3 regions of the Ensifer sp. Root127 genome follow, and region 3 is predicted to be linked to each of the others. Evidence: predicted binding sites of a transcription regulator. Region 3 holds the regulator's gene; each other region holds the start of a gene.

Evidence for each region. The regulator LexA, encoded in region 3, represses DNA repair genes until DNA is damaged. The targets are predictions, from matches to a motif close to TGTTCNNNNTGTGTTCNG.
Region 1: ASD03_RS33355 (metallopeptidase family protein) is a predicted target of LexA. The motif match lies at 2,029-2,046, and genes of this name have one in related genera.
Region 2: ruvC (crossover junction endodeoxyribonuclease RuvC) is a predicted target of LexA. The motif match lies at 2,085-2,102, and genes of this name have one in related genera.

The regions. Positions count from the first base shown of each region.
Region 1 is NZ_LMDX01000052.1:180,421-183,691, reverse strand. Features, by position in the region: gene ASD03_RS33370 (hypothetical protein) at 1-155, opposite strand, end outside; gene ASD03_RS33365 (CoA ester lyase) at 267-1,172, shown strand; gene ASD03_RS33360 (DUF1737 domain-containing protein) at 1,169-1,375, shown strand; gene ASD03_RS33355 (metallopeptidase family protein) at 1,464-1,898, opposite strand; gene ASD03_RS40885 (hypothetical protein) at 2,069-3,028, shown strand; gene ASD03_RS33345 (DNA polymerase Y family protein) at 2,979-3,271, shown strand, end outside.
Region 2 is NZ_LMDX01000044.1:124,568-127,838, forward strand. Features, by position in the region: gene ruvB (Holliday junction branch migration DNA helicase RuvB) at 1-751, opposite strand, end outside; gene ruvA (Holliday junction branch migration protein RuvA) at 839-1,456, opposite strand; gene ruvC (crossover junction endodeoxyribonuclease RuvC) at 1,529-2,041, opposite strand; gene ASD03_RS30315 (LLM class flavin-dependent oxidoreductase) at 2,213-3,214, shown strand; gene ASD03_RS30320 (HAD hydrolase-like protein) at 3,223-3,271, opposite strand, start outside.
Region 3 is NZ_LMDX01000011.1:10,199-13,469, reverse strand. Features, by position in the region: gene ASD03_RS13105 (hypothetical protein) at 348-680, shown strand; gene lexA (transcriptional repressor LexA) at 900-1,616, opposite strand; gene ASD03_RS13095 (hypothetical protein) at 1,797-2,036, shown strand; gene ASD03_RS13090 (hypothetical protein) at 2,095-2,382, opposite strand; gene ASD03_RS39970 (hypothetical protein) at 2,880-3,023, opposite strand; gene ASD03_RS13080 (DUF4242 domain-containing protein) at 3,201-3,271, opposite strand, start outside.

The DNA.
Region 1 (3,271 bases), on a different contig from region 3:
TGCTTCAGGTTCAGCCGGGCGGCAATGGCGCTGCCGATCGCGACAACGGCGGCGATGCCGGCGAGCGCAAGCGCAAGCGATGCGGTGAAGACGAAGGCTGCCAGCGTAATGGTGATGGCGAGAGCCGTAAAAAGAACAGAACGTATGCTTTGCATGATCGTCACCTTTCTGCTCGGGATGTGGGTGTTGCCGCCGCCGCTTGCAAGAGGGGTGCGGCCGTTCGCCTCGTCTTGCGGAAAAAAGGAAAGGCGGGCACAACTGGCCGCATGACAAAATCGATCGAACATCACCCCGTTCGCCTGCGCCGTTCGGTGCTTTCAGTGCCGGCCGACAATGCCCGCGCACTGGCCAAGGTTGCGGAACTTGCGGCCGATGCCGCGATCTTCGACCTTGAGGATGCGGTGGCGCCGGAGCGCAAGGCCGAGGCGCGGGACGGCCTCGTTCGCCACCTCGTCGAAAACAGGCCGGATTGTGAGGTCATCATCCGCATCAATGCGCTCGGATCGGGCTTCGGCCAGCAGGATCTGGCGGCGGCCGTTTCGGCAAAGCCTGACGCAATCCTGCTGCCCAAGGTCGAAAGTCCGGCCGATATCCAGATCGTCGCCGACTGGCTGGCCGATAACGATGCGCCGGAGGCGTTGCGTCTCTGGGCGATGATCGAAACGCCGCGCGGTGTCGTCAATGCGCCTGTTATCGCCGAGACCGGCCGCACCTTCGGCGGCAGGCTCGATTGTTTCGTCGTCGGCCTCAACGACCTGCGCAAGGAAACCGGTGTTCCCGACCGGCCCGGCCGTCCGTACCTCATCCCCTGGCTGATGCAGATCCTTTTGGCCGCACGCGGGAGCGGTCTCGACGTCATCGATGCGGTGTTCAACGATTTCCGTGACGCCGACGGTTTCGACGAGGAGTGCCGGCAGGGGCGCGACATGGGCTATGACGGCAAGATGCTGATCCACCCGCTGCAGATCGGCCCGGCCAACGAACGCTTCGGCGTCGAGCAGGCGGCCGTCGACGAGGCGCGCGCCATCATCGCCGCCTTCGCGCTGCCGGAGAACGCGGAAAAAGGTGTCATCAATCTTCATGGCCGAATGATCGAGCGGCTGCATCTCGATCAGGCCCTGAAGCTCGCCGCCAAGGCGGAGATGATTGAAAAACGAAAGGCAAGATTTTGAAACTTTACCGCTTCCTCACCGGCCCCGACGATGCGTCCTTCTGCCATAAGGTGACGGCGGCACTGAACCAGGGTTGGTCCCTGCACGGCTCACCGACCTACGCCTTCAATGCGGATACGCAGCACATGCAATGCGGACAGGCCGTATTCAAGGAAGTCGAAGGCAAGGACTACCACCCCGACATCAAGCTGTCGGAACAGTAAAAAGCAGGAACGCTTCGACTTTCCGGCCGGAGCGTTTTTTTGTTTTCCGATTGTTTTTCGGGGGCTCTGCCTCGGAGCGGATGGGGGCTTAGTTGCCCACGTGCTCCACGCTCGCCTCGATCCGTTCCATATCGTCGTCGGAGAGGCCGAAATGGTGGCCGATCTCGTGGATCAGCACATGGGTGATGATGTCGCCCAGCGTTTCCTCGTTTTCCGCCCAATAGTCGATGATCGGGCGGCGATAAAGGATGATCCGGTTCGGAAACTCACCTGTCTCCATGGTGAAACGTTCGCTGATGCCACGGCCTTCGAACAGGCCGAGCAGGTCGAACGGCGTCTCCAGCGCCATGTCCTCGAAGACGTCGTCGCTTGGAAAATCGGCAACCTCGATGATGAGGTCGGTCGTCAGTTGGCGGAACTCCTGCGGCAGGTGGCTGTAGGCTTCCACTGCGAGTTGTTCGAATGTCGTGAGCGTCGGTGCGTGGCGTTCCCGCCAATCATCGGTCTGGTCAATGCGGGCCATAGGCACTCCTTGTTGCCCTCCATATAGCGATTTTGCCTTTGTTTTTCGAGTGTTGAATTCCGGCTGGGGTGGGCGAGGAATAAATTCTTAAACTTGGCTGTTGACTCATGTGGTCAGCTCTGGAATCTATAAGAACATAACAGGAACATCTTAAATGGGAGTTGACCGTCATGGCCGAGAACGCCGTGCAGCGGGAGACCGTTCTTTCGCTTCGCGAAACCATAGCCAGGATCGAAAATCGCAGGCTTGCGGGCGTCGTGAAGGCGGTCAAGGCGGCCGATCCCGCAGGCTTTCGGCGCAAGGAAGAAGGTCACCAGTCCTCCGGCCGCAAGGTCCTGCCGCTCGGCATTCCCGAACTCGACGATATCCTCGAGGGCGGCCTGCCGCTCGAGGGTATGACCGAGATCCGCAATTCCGAGACGCGCGATGCCGGCGCTGCGGCCGGTTTTGCAACCGCGCTCAGCGCCCTTTGTCAGCAGGCGCGCCAGCAAAAGGGCGATGCCGGGGCACCGGTTCTGTGGGTCAGCCAGTCGCTGGCCTCGACCGAGGCCGGCCTGCCCTACGGTCTTGGTCTCAAGGCTTACGGGCTCGACATTCGAAGCCTGATCCTCAGCCTGCCGCGCACGGTGAAGGACGCGCTGTGGATCGCCGAGACGGCGCTTTCCGTCCCGGCCTTCTGTGCCGTCATTCTCGAAATTCGCGGCAATCCGGCATCGCTGGCCTTGAGCGAAAGCCGGCGCCTGCATGTTCGCGCGCGCGCCGGACGCATTCCTCTTCTTCTTCTGCGTCAGTCCGGTCACGAGGAGGCGAGCAGCGCCTTCTTCCGGCTTCATATCGAACCGGCGCCCGCCCGCGAGCGCGCCCTCCCTGACGGTTCGATGCTTTGCGGCAGCATCGGCCATCCCGTCTTTCACGTCATTGCCGAAAAAAGCAGGTCTCCTGCTCCCGTCGGCCTCTTCCTGGAGTGGAACCCCCATGACCGCCGCTTTTACCCCGTCGAGCCCCTACCAGCCGCTGCTGCGGCAGACCCACAACCAGCGCATTCTGTCGCTCGACTTTCCGCATCTTCCGGCCGACCGGGTGGCGCGGAGCCGCTGGGGAACCTCCTGGCTTTCCCGCGGGCGTCCTGATCATCCGCCTGTCGTCTTTGCCGACCGGGTCAGGAATGCGATGCGCCTCGTCGCGCTCGATGGCCTTGCCGAGAAATCAGGATTCCAGTTGGGCCAGGGCGTTGCCGAGGCGCGGGCCATGTGTCCCGAGGTCGATGTGCTGCCCGCCGACCGGGCGGCGGATCGCGCCCTTCTGGAAGGGCTTGCGGACTGGTGCAGCCGCTACACGCCGCTGGTGGCGCTCGACGGCGAAAGCGGCCTTTA
Region 2 (3,271 bases), on a different contig from region 3:
GCGTCAGCGCCTCGTCGGCGATCTGCTTGGTCACCGCTTCGGCCCGGGCCACTTCGGCAAAATCACGCACGCGACGCAGCAGGCGGCCGGCGATCCGCGGCGTTCCCCGTGCGCGCCGCGCAATCTCGCGTGCGCCGTCGTCGGTCATGCCGAGCCCCATCAGCCGGGAGCCGCGGCGCACGATCGATTCCAGTTCCTCGACCGTATAGAAATTGAGCCGCACCGGAATACCGAAGCGGTCGCGCAGCGGCGTCGTCAGCAGGCCGAGACGGGTGGTTGCAGCGACCAGCGTGAACTTCGACAGATCGATCTTCACCGATCGCGCCGCCGGTCCCTCGCCGATGATCAGATCGAGCTGGAAGTCTTCCATCGCCGGATAGAGGATTTCCTCGACCGCCGGGTTGAGCCGGTGGATTTCGTCGATGAACAGAACGTCGCGCTCTTCGAGATTGGTCAGGAGCGCTGCCAGATCGCCCGCCTTGGCGATAACAGGCCCGGAGGTCGAGCGGAAGTTGACGCCCAGCTCCTTGGCCATGATCTGCGCCAGCGTCGTCTTGCCGAGACCGGGCGGCCCGACGAACAGCACGTGATCGAGCGCTTCGCCGCGGTTCTTCGCCGCTTCGATGAAGATCTTCAGGTTGGCGCGGGCTTCCGCCTGGCCGGTGAATTCGTCCAGAGACTGCGGACGCATCGTCGCATCGAGATCTTCGCCGCGCTTTTCCGGCGTTATCAGGCGTGCGGCTTCAGTCATCCATCCGTTCCAATCGATCGGGCATTCTTGCGCGTGGTGTTAAAGAGAATGCCCGTTTTGCATCGGCCGGCACGACAACGCAAGGAATCATCGCGCCAGCTCCTTGAGGCCAAGCCGGATCAGCTTGGCGCTGTCGGCGTCCTCGCCGCCGTTCTTCAGCGCCGCGGCAACCGCATTTGCAGCCTGGTCGCGGGAATAGCCGAGGTTGGTCAACGCCGACACCGCGTCTGAAACCGGCGCCGAGGCAACACCCTCGCCAAGCTCCTGCTTGAGGCCGATCGTGCCGGACATTTCGCCGGCAAACGCCGGTGCCTTGTTTTTCAGTTCGGTGACGATGCGCACCGCCACCTTCGGGCCGACACCCGGCGCGCGCGACACCGAGGTCTTGTCCTGTAGCGCAATCGCGTTTGCAAGCTCGCCCGGCGTCAGCGTCGACAAAAGAGCGAGCGCCACCTTGGAGCCCACCCCCTGGACGCTCTGCAACAGCCGGAACCACTCGCGCTCCAGCGCCGTCAGGAAGCCGAACAGCTTCAACTGGTCCTCGCGCACATAGGTCTCGATAAACAGCACCGCCGCCTCTCCCGCCGAACCGAGCTTCGACAATGTGCGCGCCGAACAATGGGCGACATAGCCGACGCCATGCACGTCGAGAACGACATGATCCTCGCCGATTTCGTCGATAGTACCCTTCAATTTGCCGATCATGTGGCGTCGTCTCTCATGGATGGATTGCGGGATGATCGGACCGACCATCGGAAATTAACGGCACCAGCGCAACTACCCCATCAGGGCCGCAAGCCGGCTGGTCACCGACAGGCGGTTGTGCGCGTGGCAAATGGCAATCGCGAGCGCGTCGGCAGCATCGTTGCCCTTGAACTCGGCCTTCGGCATCAGGACTTTCAGCATCATGTGGATTTGCTGCTTTTCACCGTGGCCGACACCGATGACGGCCTTCTTGACCGCGTTCGGCGCATATTCGGCAACCCTCAAGCCCGCGCGCGCCGGCACCAGCATGGCGATGCCGCGCGCCTGCCCGAGCTTCAGCGTCGCCGTTGCATCCTTGTTGACGAAGGTCTGCTCCACCGCGGCCTCGTCTGGCTGATAACTGTGCACGACTTCCGCCAGGCCATCATGCAGCTGGCAGAGCCGCGAAGCGAGATCCATGTCGCCATCGGATGTCACCGTGCCGGAGGCGACGAAACGCAGCGAATTGCCAAGCGTTTCGATGATGCCCCAGCCGGTACGGCGGAGGCCCGGATCGATGCCGATGATGCGAATCGTGGTTTGCATGAATTTCACCCTATGCTGCGTGTCCGGACGCTGCCAGCAAAAAGTGAACAAAACAAAAACATCCACATGAGGCAAGCGCGGCTGTCGGAAATCTCAAGCGCTACCCTTGGATTGAGGAATTTTGACCTTACATAGCCATTCAATCAATTTCGCTCAATAAAGGCCTGGCTCATGGCGACTTTCTCCGTCCTCGATCTCTCCCCGATCACCGAAGGCGGCAGTGTCGCCCAATCGCTCGAAAACTCGAGGCTCTTGGCGCAGGCGGCCGAAGAAAACGGCTACAAGCGCTTCTGGCTGGCCGAACATCACGGCATGAAGGGCATTGCCAGCGCGGCGACCTCGATCGTCATTTCCCACGTCGCCGCAGGAACGAAGACGATCCGCGTCGGCTCCGGCGGTATCATGCTACCGAACCATTCGCCGCTGGTGATTGCCGAGCAGTTCGGCACACTTGCCGCCCTCTATCCCGGCCGCATCGATCTCGGGCTCGGCCGCGCGCCGGGCACCGACATGCGCACCGCCCAGGCGCTTCGCCGCAATATGGAGGCGAGCGCCAACAACTTCCCCAATGACGTCGTCGAACTGCAGGCACTGCTCGGCCCCGTCGCCGAGGATCAGAAGATCATCGCGGTTCCGGGTTCCGACACCAATGTGCCGATCTGGCTGCTCGGATCGAGCCACTACAGCGCCCATCTCGCCGGCATGCTCGGTTTGCCCTTTGCCTTTGCCTCGCATTTCGCGCCCGACATGCTGCTGTCGGCGCTTGAGATCTATCGCGAGCGCTTCACGCCTTCGCAGACGCTCAACAAGCCGCACGTGATGGTCGGCGTCATGGGCGTGGCAGCTGCCACCGACGAGGAGGCGAACTACCTCTTCACGTCGATGCAGCAATCCTTCGTCGCCCTGCGGCGCAACGCCCGCGGCCGGTTCCCGGCGCCGGTGGCGTCCATGGATGGGCTATGGAGTTCGGATGAGAAGATCTTTGTCGATCACGCGATGTCCTATGCCATCGTCGGTGGACCGGAGACCATCCGCAGAAAGATCGAAACGTTCCTTGACCAAACGAAGGCGGACGAACTGATCATCTCGATGCCGATCTTCGACATGGATGCCCGGCTCAAGTCGCTTCGGCTTTTCGCCGAGGCGCAGCAGGAGCTTGCCAAGGCGGCCTGATCAGTTGGTCAGCCCCGCCCCGCGACCCGAAAGGCCGGCAGGATCTCGTCGATGCGA
Region 3 (3,271 bases):
GCGTGCCTGCGCAAAGGACATGCTGCCGGCACGCAGGTACGGTTTTCGGGGGGCAAGGAACATGGGCCAATGCGGCGCGTCCAACACGCGCAGCGAGGCTGCCCGCATCGCAGCCAACCACTGTTTTCAAAGCGCAATTCGACCGGGCTGCGCTTGCCCGCCAGTTTGCGAACGTCCGCAGTCGCCAACGACATGGCCTTGCGAGGACGCGCCCCGAAATGGTGATTCGGTCACTATTGTCAGTGCTGAAAATATTGTCTCTAGACAGAACTGGGAATGAATATCCCAACAGCGCGACCCGTATAGGTAGTGTCAAACAAAGCCAACAATGGAGGAAAAGACATAAAATGAAATATAAGATCGCCCTGACTGCTCTTGCCATTCTTGCCGTAACGACGGCCACCGCAAGCGCTGAGGATCTCGTCTTTCAGCTTAAGAACAAGACGAATGCCGTTTTGACGAACTTCTACACATCGCCGGTCGGTGTTGATCAGTGGGAAGACGACGTCTTCGGGCGGCAGGTGCTTAATCCGGGCGAAAGCATGGAAATTACCATCGCCGACGGACGTGATGTCTGCAAATACGACATGCGCTTTGAATTCGAAGAAGGTTCCGGTCTCGACACGACTGAAGACAAGCAGGATCTCTGCGAGTTGGGCGAGTACTCGATTCACGAGTAAAATCCGTCGAGCGTGAAAAACACTCGATCCGAAAATCTCCGTCTCGCTACCCTATGTGGCGAGACGTTGAAGTAAGAGAGCGGCTGGCCGGCATGAAGGCGGCTAGAGCGTTTCCGGTTTAAACGGAGTCACTAGGCGCTCTATCTATTTGTTTTTACGCATTTCCTGGCGGAAAACCGCTCCGCACTTTTCCTCGAATTGCGCTGGCGTGAGACGGGCTTAGTGGTAGCGGCGGATCAAGCCGACGAGCTTGCCCTGAATCTTGACCCGGTCAGGCCCGAAGATGCGCGTCTCATAGGCCGGGTTGGCGGCCTCTAGAGCAATTGAAGCGCCCTTGCGCCGGAAGCGTTTCAACGTTGCTTCCTCGTCATCGACTAGTGCCACGATGATATCGCCGGGATTGGCCGTGGTGGCATTGCGGATGATCACCGTATCGCCATCGAAAATGCCGGCCTCGATCATCGAATCACCCTTCACTTCAAGGGCGTAGTGCTCGCCGCTGCCGATCATATCGAGCGGCACGGTAATGTCGTGGGTGTTGTTCTGTATCGCCGAGATCGGCACGCCGGCGGCAATGCGGCCCATCACTGGAACCGACACGGAGCTGTTGTCGGCAACCGGCAGCGTTTTCGCCGCGGGGGCAGGGGCGGGCGGTTTGCCAAGGCTACCCTCGATGACGCTCGGCGAAAACCCGCGACGGGGCTGCGCGCTCGCAGCATAGGCTTCCGGCAGTTTGATGACTTCGAGCGCTCGGGCGCGGTTGGGAAGCCGGCGTATGAAGCCGCGTTCCTCGAGCGCTGTGATCAGCCGGTGAATGCCCGACTTGGATGCCAGGTCGAGTGCATCCTTCATCTCGTCGAAGGACGGCGGTACACCGGACTCCTTCATTCGTTCATGGATGAAAAGAAGCAATTCCTGTTGCTTGCGGGTCAGCATGGCAAGTCGCTCCAGAGGCGTGAAACAAATCAAGAACAGACACTATCTGTTCCATATGTGTTCCGCAAGTGCCTAAAATTCTGTGAATGTTGGTTCAATCAAGCGCAGATTGACCAACTCGTCGCTGCACGCGCCGCGCGAGGCTGATATGCCTCCTTCCGTTTATGGAATGAGGGTTTAATGACGAAGCTGATTCAAATCTTGCTGACCATCGTTGTCGCCGCGACCGCGATCCTTGGGTTTCGCTGGTATCAATACGTGGATAACAAGCAGAGCCCGTTTGACGAAGTTGGTATCGCGTTGAATGCGGCGATGCCCGGGCCGCTCAATCAATGGGGTTGTGACCGGCTGAAGCTGACATTTGGCAACGGACACCCGCCGCACGGTTGCGCCGCGGCCGATGGGACGCAGTGGAAATAGCCTGCCATCAAGGGATCAGCAGAAATATCGATGGGCGATCTGCTAGAGGAGGCCTGAATCAGGCCGGCTGCGTCGCGGAGCAGGCGTCCTCGAATTCCTTGACGGTTTCCGCGGAGTTGTCCTCCGGCAGCACAGCGTCGGCCGCTTCGGTCGCGACCGGCGTGTCGCCTTGATAGACGAAGGACTGGATGTAGTAGGCGATCGTTCCCTTCCAAACGTTCCGGCCGTCTATCTGCTGGCAGGGCACGGCCGTTTCGAAGTCGGCTTGCAGGTCGTCGACCGTGGCAGCGCTGAGGGCGATGTTAGGCGATGCGATAATCGAGGCGATAAGCAAGGCTGCAAGCACGGTGAACGTCCACTAGATCAGAGGTGGCGGCGATGGTTTGGTTAACGATGTGAACCGTGCTTTCGTTCCGAAGTCCAGCAAGCATGCCGGGCACTGTGCCGTGTTCAACAGTTCTTTGCGAAAGGCGAGCACTGGTGCTCAAGCTGTGGCAATGAAGGCACAAAGATTGGCGTGAGGTGCGTTGGCGTTTTCGATTTTCCGGCGCCCGCCTCAAAGCGTGGCGCTGGCAGCTGATCAACAATACCCGCCGCAAATGCTTCCGATGATGTTGGACGCCGTAATGGAGTGCGAGTGGCCAGCGGCATCCGCCTGTAGCGATCTTCGCATCTCCAGCCAAATACATACGATGTTCAAACGCGCTACGAAACCGGCATCTGACCGCGGGTGCTCGACCAGTCGCGCCGGGATGTCGCGGAGACGTTGCGCACCCCAGTTCGACTGGCCACTGACGGATATCTCTCTCGTGTCGTTAGTTCGAGAGGTTAAAGCCGACCGTCTTACTTCTTGTCTTTCTTGCCCAGGGAGAAACTGCTGCCGGCCAGCTTCACCTGTGAGCCTTCCGTCACAACGGCGGCTTTGACAGTCTTGTCCTTCTTTGGCTTTCTAACCTCGCGGTTACTTCGCACTTGACCTTTTGCCATGATCGTCTCCTTGGAAGGTGTGCCGGGGAACCCTGCATGGGCGCCGAATGCCGGCAAACCAGCCTGCATTGATACCGCCGTAAGTCAATGACGGTGCCGGTGGATCACTGTTTTGCCGGCGTTGCGTCGCGCATTCGTGCCCGGTGTCCGGGCACTGCGATGATAACGTCGCTTCGGTCACTTACCGTTGCGCCCCTGGGATGCTGTCGCAGGCCCTATGACGGCAGCAACTTCGGTTATCTTGTTCG